Regions from separate parts of the Paenibacillus sp. FSL R5-0345 genome, predicted to be linked through region 3. Evidence: predicted binding sites of a transcription regulator. Region 3 holds the regulator's gene; each other region holds the start of a gene.
The links. Region 3 encodes Rex, which represses fermentation and respiration genes when NADH is low (regulators of the CRP and FNR family bind a similar motif). Its sites were predicted from a motif close to TTGTGAAATATTTCACAA; they were not measured.
Positions count from the first base shown of each region.

Region 1: R50345_RS15280 (cytochrome ubiquinol oxidase subunit I) is a predicted target of Rex. The motif match lies at 2,867-2,884, and genes of this name have one in related genera.
Region 2: R50345_RS01955 (flavocytochrome c) is a predicted target of Rex. The motif match lies at 4,791-4,808, and genes of this name have one in related genera.

Region 1 is NZ_CP009281.1:3,462,512-3,468,546, reverse strand. Features, by position in the region: gene cydD (thiol reductant ABC exporter subunit CydD) at 1-256, opposite strand, end outside; gene R50345_RS15285 (cytochrome d ubiquinol oxidase subunit II) at 325-1,341, opposite strand; gene R50345_RS15280 (cytochrome ubiquinol oxidase subunit I) at 1,338-2,702, opposite strand; gene R50345_RS15275 (GNAT family N-acetyltransferase) at 3,267-4,118, opposite strand; gene R50345_RS15270 (zinc-binding metallopeptidase family protein) at 4,174-6,021, opposite strand.
Region 2 is NZ_CP009281.1:431,588-437,622, forward strand. Features, by position in the region: gene R50345_RS01930 (WecB/TagA/CpsF family glycosyltransferase) at 1-391, shown strand, start outside; gene R50345_RS01935 (helix-turn-helix transcriptional regulator) at 630-1,310, shown strand; gene R50345_RS01940 (MalY/PatB family protein) at 1,347-2,522, shown strand; gene nhaC (Na+/H+ antiporter NhaC) at 2,602-4,089, shown strand; gene R50345_RS01950 (RidA family protein) at 4,104-4,493, shown strand; gene R50345_RS01955 (flavocytochrome c) at 4,824-6,035, shown strand, end outside.
Region 3 is NZ_CP009281.1:4,516,589-4,522,623, reverse strand. Features, by position in the region: gene panD (aspartate 1-decarboxylase) at 1-195, shown strand, start outside; gene R50345_RS20055 (tetratricopeptide repeat protein) at 307-948, shown strand; gene dinG (ATP-dependent DNA helicase DinG) at 1,085-3,946, shown strand; gene R50345_RS20045 (redox-sensing transcriptional repressor Rex) at 4,080-4,730, shown strand; gene R50345_RS20040 (amidohydrolase) at 4,720-6,021, shown strand.

The DNA of each region.
Region 1 (6,035 bases), 1.1 Mb from region 3:
CCATGTGCAAACCAACTTTACCGTTTGCATACGACAACAGTGTGCGTACAGCCATAACAGCCAGAAGTATGCCAAGCAACAGGATAACCGATGAAAATGAAGCTCTCTCCACAAAAATCCTTTGGACTGCTTCAGCAAGCAGCCCTGCCTGACTCACAATAGCTGTACCAAGCGCAAGCGAAATGACCGCGAGGAGGGTCATATTTTTCCTTTGTGAAGACATTTGCTGAGAAATCAGACTGGATTTCCTCTTCACAGATCACACCTCCTTTATATATAGGCTTGTAGAGAACCCTCAAACATGCCGTAATGGATTAATCAGCTTTATTTTTTCCCTTTTACATAATCCGCATCAAACAGGAAGAGTTTGAAGACCAGAATAAGGGATGGGATCAACAGGCATAGGCCGCCGATAAATACAACAACTAACGCTAAGCCCATTGCTGGTGAAGTTGCACTGCTCTGAATCGTGATATACGGATCAAGAATATAAGGGTATTGCCCAATCCCATACGCGAAAAAAGCACAGAAAAATTGCAACATGATGGATATGAAAGCTAATCCGTATCGGCGTCCGTTATATAACAGCCACATCGCGATCATGAAGAAAGCAACGGAAAGTGCCAGCAACCACCATAAATCCATCATATTTTGAAAATGCCGTTCATTGTGTTGGCCCAAATAGATAAATGCTGTCAGTGCGAGAATTATCGTCGGTGTGCTCCAAAACAGGGCGTAGTTCCGCATCAGCTTCAACGCGGAATGATCCTCTGCACGAGATGCGTAAAAAGTCAGAAATGAGCCGCTTATGAACAAAACGGACACGATTGCCAGTCCAACGATGCTCCACGATAACGGATTGGTAAACAGCGCCCAGTAATCCAGAGAAACTGACTCAGCCTGCTTCACAATAAAGCCGCCTTCAGACAAAGTTAGCGCCACTGACAACGAAGCCGGAATAAGCAGGCCTGTAGCTCCGTACAAAAAAAGATAGACTATGTTTTTCTTGGAACCATAATTTTCAAAAGCATAGAACGAACCGCGAATCGCAAGAAGAATAACTGCAATACTTCCCGGAACTAGCAGCGCGGAGCCATAATAATAGGCCGTGTCCGGAAAAAATCCGACGATGCCAATGTAGAAAAAGATAAAAAATACATTTGTGATCTCCCAAACGGGTGATAAATAACGGGATATCAGACGATTAATGAGATGATCCTGCTTAGTCAAACGAGCATAAAAGGCGAAGAATCCTGCACCAAAATCAATGGAAGCTATAATTAAATAGCCGTATAAGAACAGCCAGAGCACCGAGATGCCAATTATTTCGTAACTCATCATTCAGTGCCCCCCTTTTCCGTAGATGGATTAGGATGTTCCTTCATCCATTTCTCCATCTCAACTTCTGCCGGATTATTGTTGAACAAGCGTCTTAGCACGATTACACACATACTGCCGAGTACGATGTACAAGAGCAATAAGGCGAAGAATATAATTCTTACATTCGGTGAAGTCGTGGCAGCCTCCTCTACACGCATATATCCACGGATAATCCATGGCTGTCGCCCAACCTCAGCATAAAACCAACCTAGCTCTACAGCTAGAAAAGCGAGCGGTGCGATCAGTGCGATGATGCTAAGCATCCACTTGTTAAGCGCATTGCGCTTTTTCCAGAACACAAACAGGAAATATAGGACTGCTATCGCGAGCAGAGCAAATCCGATTCCGGCCATTAAATCAAACAGATAATGAACGAGAAGCGGTGGCCATTCATCCTTGGGGAATTCCTCCAGCCCCGTTACCTCAGCATTAAAGTCTCCAAAGGCCAGAAAGCTGAGCACCTTAGGCAGATGAAGAGCCCCTATAACTTCATGCTCTGCATTCAGCCATCCCATTAAAACCAAATCCACTCCGCTACCCGTTTCAAAATGCCACTCTGCCGCTGCAAGCTTCTCCGGCTGATGCTCGGCCAAAAACTTGGCGGACACATCTCCAGCTAACGTGTTCAGCAAGCCGAACAGTAAAACAACCGCCATCATGAGATTCAAGGATTTTTTGTGGTATGCGGATACCCCTTTTCTCAGCATCGCAAAGGCTGCAATACCGGCTAACAAGGCAGCTCCTGTCAAATAGGCCGAGCTTAATACATGGAACACCTTGGAGAACGTCGCCGTATTCAGCATCGCTTGCACTGGGTCAATCGCTGTGAATTGGCCTGCTTCCATGACAAAGCCTCCAGGCTGGTTCATGAATCCGTTCACCGTCGTAATAAAGACGGCAGACATGCCTGCCCCGGCGACAATAGGAATCGTCAGCAGCCAATGGATATACGGATTTTTGAACCGATCCCACGTATACAAATAAATGCCCAAGAAGATGGCTTCAAAAAAGAACGCAAACACTTCCATGAATAACGGAAGAGCGATAACATTCCCAGCCAGTTTCATAAAATTCGGCCACACCAGTGCCAGTTGTAGTGAAATCGCTGTACCGGTCACGACACCAACCGCTACAGAAATGACAAATCCGCGAGACCACCTCTTCGCCATAAGTGTATAATGGGGATCTTTCTTTCGGATCCCGATGAACTCTGCTATAGCGATCATTAGCGGTATACCGACGCCAATCGTCGCAAAAATAACGTGGAACCCGAGAGTCAAGCCTGTCACCAGCCTGCTCCATAGCACCGTATCAATTGCCATTCTTTACTGCTCCCTTCAAACTCTGTTCATTTTTAGTCATAAGTTGATGCTTATGATTAGGCCGGCTTACTCTTGGGCTGCATTCAATATCAGGTTTAGCCGGGCTCAGTGACATCGTTGCCTGTTCTTTTTAGTATGACGTTCCTCGTTCTTTGCTATGTAAAAAGAGAAAAATTTCACAAAGCAAGATTTGGCAAGCCTGATTTACCTGATACTGAGCAGTCAAAATAATAACGTGACCTAATGATTAAAATCATCTTATCTTAAAATGCAAGTAATTCAATCACAGAAAGCTCTTAAACCTTAAACGTTCAAGAAAGGGACAAATCTTTCTAACAACTCAGTGAATAACACAAAAATCACCCGAAGGAGCTATTGATTCATTAGTGTATATGTGATGTCACAAGTCTCCTCCTAATTCGATGTTAAAGAAAAACGATATTTCCTCATCCTAATCCGTAATATATCCCCCCTTTTTCAATATAAAAAACACTGACTCAAATCATCAGTGTTTTTGAATTAAATATCGTATTACTTACCAAAGGCATCGCTATATCATCTTCGTTATGACAAATCTTTCTCCATTTCGTATTGCTCAATATATATGTCGAGACCAACTCCTTGAAGGAAACGTATAGAATTTCTATCTCTTTTGTCTACATTATTGACGGTAATGGTTGGGTATCTCTTTCCGATCCAATGAAATAAGGAACGTCCAAATCCTCGGTTTCTTTTTTCTCGCAAAACACCGAACTGCAGAACTGCTCCGTTGGCCGATTTTATTACCGCGTATCCACAAATCTTATTCTCTTCCCTTATCGTGACCACATCGTATAAATGCGGGTTTCGTAAAATTGCATGAACAGATTGTTCCCAAGATGGTTCCAAATTCCAGTAAGAATGTACCGATGTCCAATCGAAATCTTCCACGCGAACCGAAGCAATGGAAGTGAAACTAAGATCGTCCGGAAGGGTTACATCAATCCGCCCCTTGAAACAAACCAATTCTCTATGAATTAGAAATCCTATGGCGGTATACGCTTTTATAGCTTTATCATTGGTTTGGATCACTTCAAGCAAGCATTTTTGAATATGATGTTTTTTTAGATTGGGAATAGCATGACGATAAATTTGTTCGACTAGCCGTCTCCCTCTATATAAAGGAACGACTCCTGTACCGGTATTAAATGCAGTTCTTTTGCCGTTATGTTCACCGATGCCATGCATAACAAATGCAACCTGCTTATCTTGATCATAAGCACCGAACGACAACTGATAATTCACTTCCGCACCTGCAAACTTATCAGCTAATTGCTCCGAAGAAACTTGAAATGGAATGACATAATCGGAGAAGGCTTCGTTAAAGCAAGTTGTAAACTCTTCTAATACAAGGTCCTCAACATTTTTGATCAACATGTAGTTTTCTCTCCTTTACTTTTAGTTTTATGACTTATGATGCAGTCAACTTCCTTCATTTAGTTCGGCCATAGAAAAAAGAATACCCGTCTGATTTCCCTAGCTTAGTCGTCTCCGTTGCGTCCACTAGCTTGACCGCTTTCAGTAACGATACAATTTGCGTATGCATTAGCTTTGCATCAAACTTATCCATCTCTCTGTTTTCACTATTCACTAGTAGATAATCGGGCATTGGAATGAAGCCAATTACAGGTATACCTGCTTCAAATAAAGGCTGACTCTCTCCAAACTCAAACTTGTTATGTCCACGCAATAACACAGTACGTGTGCCATCTGTCTTTTCAATAGCCTTCAGCCAAATGGCTGCCATCATTTCATTGCCCGCATAAGTATATTCTGTACTTATTTGTCCAGTGGGACTAAAGTGACCCGTATTATCGTCCTTCCACTCCATGCTGCCTAAATGTTCAACCGTAATTCCAGCTACAGCTGTTAAATGGTCCTTCTTGCCATCCCAGAGCTCTCGATGTCCCTCCATCCAGGTGGAAGTCGCCTGAGAAGACCCTTTGAAATCCGGCAATCTAAAATGCCCTGTCACAAAAGCGAAAATCATCGTACGTTCCGGCTGCTCCTGCTGCAAGTAACGAATCATGGACAGCATGCCCACAGCACCATTCTCCTCCACTACATTTATCCCATCCGTATGCGTATTTACGATAATCGCTTCGTCTTTATTTTTACCGTCAATTATCACATAAAAGGATTCTGTTGGAGCATTTTTTTGTATTTCTGCTTCTAAAATAACCGTACCTTCTTTATGCTCCTGAGCTGCACTGATCACCTTCTGCCCATCCGTTTCATTAACCCAGATCGCAGGGATTCCAGCATAATCGGTGGTAAAAGGTACATGTTGCTTTTCAACCTTATCGTCGGATACCCCTTTCCAGACTAGAACAACTGCTTTTACGCCCATTTCCTTCGCTTGCTCCAATTTAGCTTCTTTTAAAGCTGTAGTGAGAACTAGATCGCCTTCATTTGGGGCAATTTGGCTTTCCATTGGGGATGAATCCCGCATGTTCATTACGATCCCACTTGGAAAATTTCTGAAATTCTCAATTTCAACGACAGCAATTTTCCCGCTGGCCTGGTCATATTCACCACGCTTCGTATACACCAGTTCCCCTGTTACGCCCTTTTCGTCAGTCTCCCCGGAATAGGGGAAAGCTGAAGAAACATGAATTTCCTGCTGATCAATCATTAAAGAACTGCTCTTTTCTTCCCATCGGTCAAAGGTATAACGATCACGATAAACATTCAACCCCATATCCGTTACCTGCTGCTCCAGCCATGCAATGAATTGATTGTGACCCTCAGAGCCGGTTGTACGGCTTCCAAAAGAATTCATTACCTCAATATCCTTCAGCATCACTGCTGCAGAATCCAATGTATGTTCATCGATCGTCACTGCCGCATTCGTTGCTAATGCCACAGGCTTTGTAATAGGTTTTGCATAGATTCCAATACCCCAATGTACAGTGACGATAAGAGCTGTGATGCTAAATAACACTTTTCGAACCACTAGAAACGCAGTGACTCTTCTACTCTCCTTTTGCCAAAACAGTCCTCTCCATATGCCCGCTACGATCAGCAGCAGGATAGAAAGCGCAAGCAGCCAAAATTCTCCTGTCAGTAAAAACAACCCTTCCGCCGCCACCACAATAATGAATACCACATGTAACTTCTCACGCTGTTTTAAAAGCAAAAAAGAGATGCCTAATTCTGCTAATAAAAAGATAATGGTAACTATCGAGATTACCGTCTCTTTGCCAATAAATACCGTGGCACAAAGTGCTAAGCTCAAAAGCAGCACCGCTGACAATCGTCTATATAAGTTTTCTAACATGACGCCCTCCCATT
Region 2 (6,035 bases), 2.7 Mb from region 3:
GGTTGAAAAGATTACAGAGCTTTATCCGAATGTTAAAATTGCCGGAAGACATAATGGTTTTCTTGCTAAAGAAGAGGAACCGGCCATTGTGGCAGAGATTCAGCACGCACAGCCAGATTTCCTGATTGTCGCGATGGGGGCTCCATACTCTGACAAGTGGGTTTATAAGCATAAACAGGCGCTTTCTCAGGTTAAGGTTGTGTTTGGCGTGGGGGGAAGCTTGGATGTTATAGCGGGAAAAGTGACTCCAGCCCCTGCGATATGGAAGAAACTCAATTTGGAGTGGCTGCATCGACTCTTATTCGCACCTGTGGCCAAAGGACAAAAGTCGCGCTGGCGCAGGCAAGCAGTTCTTCCTAAATTCGTGTATCGAGCTATGATTAGGAAATAAGGTACAGCAGTAAATATAGTCTTTCACTATTTCTGCAATTTGTAGAAATAGTGAAAGACTTTTTTTTGTTATCGCTTTACAGGAAATATGCCCTAAGTATTTAAGAGAGAATATTGGCTGGAACAATTCCAATATATTACTGATTGCTTTTTTAAGAATGTTGTAATAAAATCTTATCAAGATAATAAATTATTATCAAAATAGAAAAGACGTAAAACGAAAGGAGTGAGATGCTCACATGTTAGAAGATCGCAGCTGCCTGGAGTCCTATTTTCCAATTGCTTCTTTTATTGCTTCAATTATAGGTTCAAAATGTGAGGTTGTTATTCATGATATAAGCAATCCAGAGCGTTCAATTATTTTTATTGAGAACGGATACATTAGTGGGCGTAAAGTAGGCGATAGTTCAACAGATCTCGTGCTTAAGCTGTTGAAAGATGAGTCCTACCGTGAGCAACCGTTTATTGCTAACTATAAAGCGCGTGGTTCGCAAGGTCAGGTATTTCGCTCCGCTACTTATTATATTAAAAACAGCAGCAGCGAATTGGTCGGTATGATGTGTATTAACATTGATGTCACGCATATGGAGGTTGCAGCTGAGTGGATACAAAACATTTTGCAAGGAGGATCAACACTTCCACCAATACCGTTAATACCACAACAACAAGAGGTTGTAGAGAAGCAGACGGAAGAGTATTTACAAGGAAACGTAGATGACCTACTCCAGCACATGATTGATTCGGTGCTTGGTAAAATTAATGTCCCGGCAGAGCGATTGTCCTCGAAAGAGAAGATTGAACTTGTGAAAGTACTTAACGAGCAGGGCGTGTTTCTACTTAAAGGTGGAGTTTCTCAAGTCGCTAAGACCTTGATGATATCTGAGCCAACAGTTTATCGTTATTTGCAAAAAATTAAGTGAGAATAAACAGAACTCTCGAGAGAGGAAGTGGGCTAGATGACAATAGACTTTGATAAGGTTGTTAGCCGATATGGGACCAATTGCGCTAAGTGGGATGGTATGGCGCAAGTTTTGGGCAGAGAAATGATAGCGCTTTCCGTCGCGGATATGGATCTTCAAGCCCCTCCACAGGTGATAGAGCGAGTAACGGAGATGGCGAAGCATGGCATATATGGATATACCGATCCTTTTCCACCTTATTATGAGGCAGTTCAGGGATGGATTAAAAAAGCTTACGATTGGGAGGTTCCGCAAGAATGGATCGTGTTTTGCCCTCGTATTGTGCAAGCGGTTTCTCTGATCATTCAGAACTTCACTCAACCAGGTGATCAAGTGTTAATCCATACGCCAGCCTATCAGCCGGTTGCTAAATCGGTAGAACTAAATAACCGCGTATTAGTGGAAAGTCCACTTCGTGAAGTGAACGGGCGTTATGAGATAGATTTTGCTGATATGGAGTTGCGAATGCAAGAAGGGGTTAAAATTGTACTGCTCATCTCACCGCATAATCCGGTTGGACGAGTATGGACACGAGCCGAACTAGAACGAATCGTTAGCTTGTGTACAAAATATGATGCTTATATTGTATCGGATGATATTCATGCCGACTTTATCCATGCTGGCCATGAGCATACGATAATCGGGAAGATATCGACTGAGGCAGAGCAGCGATCCTTTATCTGTACTTCCCCAGGGAAGACCTTCAATCTTGCAAGCCTTGAAATTGCTAACATCGTGATTCCGAATGATCAGCTGCGTGAGAGATTTAGACATTGCTTACAGCAAGCAGGCTGTCATAACCCAACCTTTTTTGCAGTACCTGCATTAGAAGTGGCTTATACGGAATGCGATGAATGGCTGGAAGAATTACGAGGTTATATCACGGCCAATATCGATTGGGTGAAAGTTTATATAGCTGAATATATGCCTGAGCTTCGCGTGATCGAATCAGAAGGAACCTATCTATTATGGGTGGATTGTAGGGCAATTAGCACCAACGAAGCAGAGCTAAAGCAGTGGATTGAGTCCGATGCGAAGGTTAGTGTGAGCTTTGGAACAGGTTTTGGGGCATCAGGAGAAGGCTTTATTCGCTTAAATATTGCAACGCCACTGCCCATGTTACAAGAAGCTTTTCATCGGCTGTACCGGGCCTATCCATTAAAAAATTCATAATAAAAAAAATCTTTATCAATGACCTTGAAAGACCTCGTTAGTAGCCTTTTTCAGATCCGTATCAAGGGGGATAATAATCATGTCCAAATCAGAAACACCAAGAGTCAAGAAACAGCCGACGATGTTCTTAGCGCTATTGCCGATTATTACGATGATTGTGCTACTTAGTTTAGGGTATGTGTTGTTTGAATTACCACCAGAACCACTTATTATTACCTCAGCGGTTGTTGCTGGTATTATCGCGATTATTCTTGGTTATAGCTATAACGACATACTAGAATCTATCGCTGGTAAGATCGCGAAAACGATGCCCGCCATTCTTATTCTGATCATGGTTGGTTTTATGATTGGGGCATGGATGGTTGGTGGAACGATTCCGATGATGATTTACTATGGATTGAAAATTATTAGTCCACAATTTCTGCTTATTACCGCATTTATTGCGACAGCTGCCGTTTCGCTTTGTACGGGCACATCTTGGGGGTCAGCGGGAACGATCGGGGTTGCTTTTATGGGCGTTGGCGCGGGTATGGATGCAAACCTAGCAGCAGTGGCTGGTGCAGTAGTTGCAGGTGCTTATTTTGGTGATAAATTGTCACCGCTTTCAGACACGACTAATATTGCGGCGTTAGCAACAGGTGTCAATCTATATGAGCATATTGGACATTTATTGTATACCACAATTCCTTCCTTTATTGTCGCAAGCGTTGTTTTTATTATTACAGGCCTAAACACAGATGCCGCAGGCGCTATTGTTCCGGAGAAGGTTGGAACAATCATGGGATCGTTGAATACAATTTATGACTTTAATCTGCTGCTTATAGTACCCGTATTAATCATCTTGTATGGTTCAATTACGAAGAAACCGACAATACCGGTCATGCTGATCTCTTCTATGTTCGCTATGGCTAACGCACTTGTATTCCAGGGGTTTACTTTGAATGATGTCGTATCTTCTGTTGTTAATGGATTTAATATTTCTATGGTTCAAGTTGCTGGGTTTGATTCTGCCAACGTTATTGAAGATGTACCCCGTCTTCTAAATCGTGGCGGAATGAACTCCATGATGGGGACACTTCTCATTTGCTTCTGTGCAATCACGTTCGCTGGAACCATATCTCTGACCAAGTCCTTGGAATTGATTGTTAATAAGCTTTTGAAGTTCGTCCATTCCACAGGTTCAATGATCGTAGCAACAATTGTTACAGGTCTTACGATGATCGGAGTTACAAGTAATGGTCAGGTGTCCATCTTAATGCCAGGTGAAATGCTACGTGAAGCATATATCCGTCGGGGCTTACATCCGAAGAACTTGGGACGTACCATCGAGGATTCAGCGGCGATTACCGAGCCTATTCTGCCTTGGACAGCTGCAGGTGCTTATATGGCGGGTACGCTGGGTGTTGCAACGCTAGATTATTTACCTTGGGCTGTTCTCTGTTGGACAGGAATAATCTTTGCGACGATATGGGGCTTCACGGGATTCGGTATCGCGAAGTTAACGCCAGAGCAACAGGCAGAAATGCTAAAGGAATATGACGGCAACACTAATGAACAAGCTGGATAAAGGAGTCTTTTAAAATGACAAATATGCATAAAGAAACTGTAATAACAACGGATGCACCAGGCGCAATTGGACCTTACTCTCAAGCTGTAAAGCTTGGGAACGTCCTATATACTTCAGGACAACTCGGACTAGACCCGGTTAATGGGACTTTTCCTGCTACGGTTGAGGAACAGACGGAACGGTCGTTGCTGAATGTCAAAGCCATACTGGAAGCGGCGGGTACAAGCATGGATCAGGTAATAAAGACGACCGTTTTCCTAAAGGATATGAATGATTTTCTTAAGGTGAATGAGATTTATGGAAGGTTTTTTGCTCAGCCATACCCTGCTCGCAGCGCTGTTGAAGTAGCACGTCTGCCTAAGGATGGGCTCGTAGAAATTGAAGTTATAGCTTATGTACCTTAAGTGATCCAGTAACGCTCAAACTACGGATTCCTTTAGAATTTCAGTTAGTTAAGCCTGCACACCCTGTATGGAAAAAGGATAAGGAAATAAGGCAGATGGCCACCCTGGAAAGGGTGGCTTTTTTGAAATATAAGAGTATATAGGCTGCACAGCTTTAATAACTGAGTAGGGAGCTGAGATGTATTTGAAATGGAGGAATTTTATGAAAAAATAATTGAAAATATACATGAAAATGTGACAGTAATCATAACTAATTACAGAAAACCTTCACAAAATAGTATCTTTGCTTTATTATAAATGTGAAAACATTCACAAAGGGGCGTTATAAAGGTGAAAAAGACAACAAGTGCTGCTCTTATTCTCATTCTTTCGGTTATGCTCGTGATCGCAGGCTGCGGTAACAGTAATAGCAACAGCGCAGGTAATAGTGCTGGCAACGAGAACAAGAGTAAGGTCAATGAGACGGCTAAAAATGATAAAACCGAAGCCGTATCTGGTGCATCAGAGGCTAGCTACACACCACTGGATCAATTAAAAGATAGCTATGATATCGTTATTGTCGGAGCCGGCGGTGCTGGAATGTCCGCTGCACTAGAAGCAAAGGCTAAAGGTTTGAACCCGGTTATTTTAGAAAAAATGCCAGTTGCTGGCGGGAATACAAGTAAATCCTCATCGGGGATGAATGCTTCTGAAACAAAATTCCAAAAAGATCAAGGTATTAAAGATAGCAATGATTTATTTTATGAAGAGACATTAAAAGGTGGTCACGACACCAACGATAAAGAGATGCTTCGTTTCTTCGTAGATAATTCCGCAAGTGCTATTGATTGGTTGGATTCGATCGGAATCAGACTGAACAATATCACGATCACAGGCGGCATGAACGAAAAACGTACTCACCGCCCAGAAGACGGCTCTGCGGTAGGCCAATACCTTGTCAAAGGATTGGTTAAGAATATACAAGAAAAAGAAATTCCATTGTTTGTGAACGCAGATGTGAAGGAAATCACCCAAAAAGATGGTAAGGTTGACGGAGTAAAGGTACTCTTTAACCAAGCCGATGAAAAAACCATTACAGCGAAGGCTGTTGTTGTCACTACCGGTGGTTTCGGTTCTAATATGGACATGATCTCTACAGTTAGACCTGATTTGGAAGGTTACGTTACTACTAACCAAATCGGCAGTACCGGTGACGGCATCAAAATGATCGAGGCACTTGGCGGAACCACCGTTGATATGGATCAAATCCAGGTTCACCCAACAGTTCAACAAGAAAAATCTTATCTGATCGGGGAAGCTGTACGCGGCGAAGGTTCTATCCTCGTAAATAGCGAAGGCACACGGTTCGTAAATGAATTGACTACACGTGATAAAGTTACCGAAGCGATCAATGCACTTCCTGAAAAAGCGGCAACGCTTGTCTTTGATTCCGGCGTCAAATCACGCGTGAAAGCAATTGAACAATATGACAAAATGGGCTTCGTGATCCAAGCGGATACCATCGAAGCATTGGCGAAAGAAATCGGTGTTCCAGCCGATAAG
Region 3 (6,035 bases):
CGCGGAAGTGGTGTGATCTGTCTGAATGGTGCAGCCGCCCGTCTTGTTCAACCAGGAGATACAGTAATTATTATTTCATATGCGATGTTGTCTTCGGAAGAACTGGAGTCGCATAAGCCAACAGTGGTATTCGTGGATGAGAACAACAGACCCGTCAAGCTGGCTGATCATGAATTGCATGCTACAATCGCTTAAATAATGGACTTACGCCATGTAATGAATGGCAGGGATGAAAGACCCCGTTCTCGCAGAAAATGAAGTCAGGCAAGCTGAACTGATTTCATCTTCAGTAAAGGGGGATAGCCCATGTTTCAACATTTGTTTGCTGAAATGAACAAGGTGCTTCAGGAGATCGTTACAGATTACCCTACAGCGGAGGGTGCCCGCCGGAATGAGCTTTTATGCAATTATAATATGCTGCACCGACTAAGCGATAAAGTAATGGATGAATGGCTGGCCTTTGCAGAGAAGCTAAGTCACTTTCGTGAAAGTGTAGATTTTACGACTGTGGTTGAAGAGGACATGCCAGAGCAGGAAGCACCCGAGCTCTGCATGGATACTTTTGTTAGAGGCCAGGGGTATTATAAGCTGCTGATGTATGGAAAATGTATTGAGCAGTTTAAGGAAGTTATTGCGCAATATCCGGATAGTTTGGCTGCTCGCTTATATTTAGCCATCTCTTACCTTCAGGAAGGGGATGGGGAAGCAGCGTGGAGTCATTTGAACCATATGCTCGGTTTGATACGGGAAACCAAGCTGAAAGCAATGGTTTATAATGCTTTAGGCTGCATCCGGGCTTCACAGGAACGCTTCAATGAAGCGCAGGAGCTGTTTGGCCTCTCGTTGCAGCTTGACCCTGCACTTCCTGAACCAACGGTTAATTTGGAGGTTTGCCGCCGCCGTGGAGGAAAGCTTCATTTCGGAAATCAGCTTGTTTCATTATTGTAAATTATTACGTTTACGGTTTATTATTCCGCATTTTCATTCAAGCGATGCATCCCCTGAACCAGTGGTGTGCATCGCCTTTTTTCGCAACTTCTGTTATGCTGATTAAGAGTCTCAATTGAAAGGGAATAGAATTATAATGAAATTTGCCGTGCTTGATTTTGAAACAACGGGAACCCAATCCGTGGGTGAAATTATCCAGGTTGGCCTTGCAATTATAGAAGAAGACCGGTCCATCTCCCGGGTATATGGTTCCTACGTCAAGCCCGGAACGCCGATACCTCCTTTTATAACTGGTCTGACGGGGATTACCGACGATGATGTAAAGGATGCGCCTGAGCTGGATGAGATGATGATGGAGCTTGTTCCACTCTTGGATGATGTTGTGCTTGTAGGGCATAATGTCGCATTCGACTTCCATTTTTTGCAAAATGCTTTAGATCGATGTGGGTATTTACCATTTCAAGGGCGGATTTTAGATACGATTGATTTTCTAAAAATCTGCTTTCCTTCCCTAACATCCTATCAACTAGGGTCAGTTAGTGCACATTTTGGAGTGACACATGATCGTCCGCATCAGGCAGATAGTGATGCACTGGCGACAGCTCTTGTCTTGTTGAAATGTCTGGAGGAGCTTTACAGTTTACCGTTACTCACCATCCAGCGACTATGTGAGCTGTTTACCGAAGAAGATAGTGATTTAGGTTGGTATTTTGATGGTCTGCTGCGTGAACGGGAAGCGGAGACGCTTCAACCCGAAGGTGATCTGACTTTCTATCGTCAATTAGCGCTTGCAGTAGGGGATTGGAATGAACTAGCTCCACCTCGTGACGAGCATGCTGAGAATCCGCTACAGAATTTATCATTTACAGATTATATGGATGAAGTAACTAAACGGCTTAAAGACACTTTGCCACAGTATGAAAGCCGAGAAGCTCAGGATATTATGATCAATGAGGTGATTACGGCACTTGCCGAAGACAAACATCTATTGATCGAAGCAGGGACAGGAACCGGCAAATCGCTTGGTTATTTGTTGCCTGCCATATACCAAAGTGTTCGTACTAATGAGAAAGTTATGGTCAGCACTCATACCATTAATCTGCAGGATCAATTGCGTGAGCGTGATATTCCTTTGTTAACACAGGTAGTTCCATTTCCATTTAAAGCTGCGATTTTTAAAGGCAGAGGGCATTATTTGTGTCTTCGTAAGTTTGAACATAAAATTAATAAAAAAGACTTTATAAGTCCAAGGGAAGATGCACTTACTGCGGCTCAGATGATCGTTTGGCTGACACAAAGTGAATCAGGGGATGACGAAGAGCTCAATTTAAGCGGTCGTGGCGGAGATTTCTGGGAGACGGTAGCAAGCGATACCGATTCTTGTCTCGGTCGCTCCTGTCCTTGGTTCCGCAAATGTTATTACCATCGGGCAAAACATGAAGCGGGTATTGCTGACGTGGTTATTACGAACCATTCTAAGCTTTTCGCAGATGTTAAGGCTGGGCACCAGCTACTCCCGGCCTATGAACATCTTGTTATTGATGAGGCCCATCATCTGGAGGACGTGGCTGGCAAGCATTTAGGTATGCATATGAAGCATTTCACGGTGGCTCACACGCTGTCCCGATTATACAAGGATAGTCGTAACGGCCAACTCCCAACGCTTCGTCAAATGCTTCAGTCATCAGGCAGTGAGGAAGCTTCTGAATGGAGCGGAGTTATCGATAGAATCTATCCAGATCTGCTTACTGTAAAAGAAACCTGGGATCTACTTAGTGACAAGCTATTTAGCCTCTTGCCGGAACGTAGCAATGCAGCGGCGGAAGAAGCTGGACAGCTAGTCATGCGGTTACTTCCTACCCGTAAACCGAAAGATTGGGATGAATTGGTTGCTTTGGAGAATACTATAAATCTGACATTAAGCGAAATTATCCGTAAGGGTGATAAGATGCTTAATGAGATGCGTGATCAAGAAGGTCAATCTTCTTCAGATAGTTTAGTAACCGATATTAGCGGCTTATTTAAGGATTTAGCTTCTATACGTGAGCAAGTACGGTTTTTTATGGGATTAAACGACGAGAATGTAGTATATTGGCTGGAGGCGAATGGAAATTATCGCAGCAAATCGCTACAGTTATATGCCGTCCCTGTTGATGTTAGTACCCAGCTTAAAGAGCTGTTCTTCCACAAAAAGAAAAGTATTGTGTTAACCTCGGCGACGCTTTCTGTCGATAAATCATTCCAGTTTATGATTGATAATCTCGGACTTAATGAAGCTGCGGAAGAGGGGCGTCTAATGACATCTCTCCTTCCTTCTCCCTTTAAGTATCGGGAGCAGGCACTATTAGTAATTCCACGGGATTTCCCTAGTGTGAAGGGCAGTGTGGGTGATGCCCGATTTGTCGATACGCTCGTACAGTCACTAGCAGAAGCGGCGATTACGACACGCGGACGGATGCTTGTTCTGTTTACTTCTTACAAGATGCTGCGCCAAGTTTACGATCCTCTGAAAGAAGCTCTAGCCTCACAAGAAATCACGGTGCTAGGTCAAGGCGTGGAAGGTGGAAGCCGCAGTAAGCTGATTCGACGCTTTCAGGACAGTGCTGCTTCAGTTCTGCTTGGAACTAGCAGCTTCTGGGAGGGAGTAGATATTCCGGGTGAGGCATTGACATGCTTAGCCATCGTGAGGCTTCCATTTCAACCGCCTAATCACCCTCTAGCGGAAGCGAAGTCTGAGTTATTACAAGCCCAGAAGAAGAATCCGTTTATGAAATTGTCGGTGCCTCAGGCAGTTATCCGCTTCAAGCAAGGATTTGGAAGACTGGTACGGACAGCGCAGGATCGGGGTATTGTTATAGTGTATGACACTAGGGTTATCGAATCTCATTATGGAAAGTATTTCCTTTATTCGTTGCCTGGCCCGAAAATGGAACATATGCTTACGGATCAAATGGTTCCTCGTATAGCAGAGTGGTTGGAAGACGGAGGCGTTTCTTAAGAAGGACATCTTCTGTTTAATTAATCACTCCACAATGAAGGGCGGTATAAGAGAATACCGCTCTTCATTGAGACGAGGTACAGAAATTTTAATAGGATTCAAACAGAATAGTACTTAAATTAGGAGGTAAATTATGAAATCGGATAAAATATCAGAAGCCGTTGTTCGCAGACTTCCTGTGTACTTACGTTTCTTGAATGATCTTCAGAAACGTGAAATATTAACCGTTTCCTCGCAAGAATTAGGACAAAAACTTGATCTGAATCCCGCTCAAATCCGTAAAGATTTAGCGTATTTTGGAGACTTCGGCAGAAAAGGTATTGGGTATGACGTAACTTATCTTATTGAGAAAATCCGTCATATTTTGAAGCTGGACCAACAGCTGAATGTGGCATTAGTAGGTGCCGGTAACCTTGGACATGCATTATCTAATTATAATGCTTATCTGAAAGATACTATGAAGATTACCGCTATATTTGATTCTTATGCACCTAAGGTAGGGCGGAAAATCAACTCTCTTACGGTTCAACCCATGGAAGAGCTAGGTCAGACAGTTCGTGAGCAAGGCATTCGAATTGGGATTATTACTGTACCTGACTCAGAAGCGCAGAATGTAGCAGATATTCTTATTGAATCTGGCATTGAGGCGATTTTGAATTTTGCACCAGTGATTCTAAAAACACCACCGAATATCCGGGTTCATGCAGCCGATTTTACAACGGATTTGCAAAGTCTTGCTTATTATTTGAAAGACGGAAAGGAAGAAAGCGGAAATGAAGAGTAGTAAAACGATTATCAAAGGCGGGCGTTTTCTTATTCCGGGAACGGATGAGCCTGTTCTTAGTGGATATATGACTATTGAAGATGATTTGATCACTTACATAGGAAAAGAAGAGCCTTTGATGGAAGAAGGTGTGCAAGTTGTTGATGGCAGTCGTCTGTTGTTTATGCCTGGTCTGGTAAACACACACGGCCATGCCGCAATGTCATTGCTTCGTGGTTATGGAGATGATTTAGCGCTTCAAGTGTGGCTTCAGGAAAAAATGTGGCCGATGGAAGAGAAATTCACCGGAGAAGATGTGTACTGGGGAACCTCCTTGTCTGTTCTGGAAATGCTGAAAGGTGGCACTACAACCTTCCTGGATATGTATGATCATATGGATCGAGTAGCTGAGGTGGTCGAATTGTCAGGTATCCGTTCTGTATTGATGAGAGGCGTGATCGGTCTTTGTCCAGAGGAAGTACAGAATCACAAGCTTGCGGAAGCGATTTCTTTTGCACGGAACTGGCATGGAAAGGCTGACGGTAGAATTACAACGATGATCTCGCCACACGCTCCATATACTTGCCCGCCGGATTTCTTTGTTAAGTTTGTACAGGCGGCGCATGATTTGGATTTACCGATGCATACCCATATGTCCGAAACGAAACGCGAAGTGGAGCAGAATGTAGTGGATTACGGACTGCGGCCTGTAGCTCATTTAGAGAAGCTTGGAATGTTCACACGTCCGTCTATTGTTGCTCATGGCGTTCATTTGAATGATGAAGAGATCGAGATTCTGGCTCGTCATAATGTAGGTGTATCTCATAACCCGGGAAGTAATCTAAAACTGGCTAGTGGAGTTGCTCGTGTTACGGATCTTCTAAAGGCCGGTGTGAAGGTGTCGTTGGGTACAGATGGCGCGGCAAGTAATAATAACTTGGATATGTTTGAAGAGATGCGTCTTGCAGCACTTATCCATAAAGGTGTAAGTGGTGATCCTACGGCTGTACCGGCTCCGGAAGCTCTGAGTATGGCTACAGAGTATGGCGCGAAGTCTATCTTTTTAAATGATGTGGGCAGGCTCGCTGTAGGCATGAAAGCTGACTTTATCGCGATTGATATAGACCAGCCGCATTTACTACCGCACACAGATTTGCTGTCTCATGCTGTATACTCTGCCAGTGCCAAGGATGTTGAGCATGTATGGGTGAATGGTAAACAGGTTGTAAAACATGGACAATGTGTAACGTTAGATGAGGAAGCTATCCGTCGTAAGGCGCAAGAATCCTTTGAGGGGCTGCTCAAGCGGTAGTCTAAGATGATAAG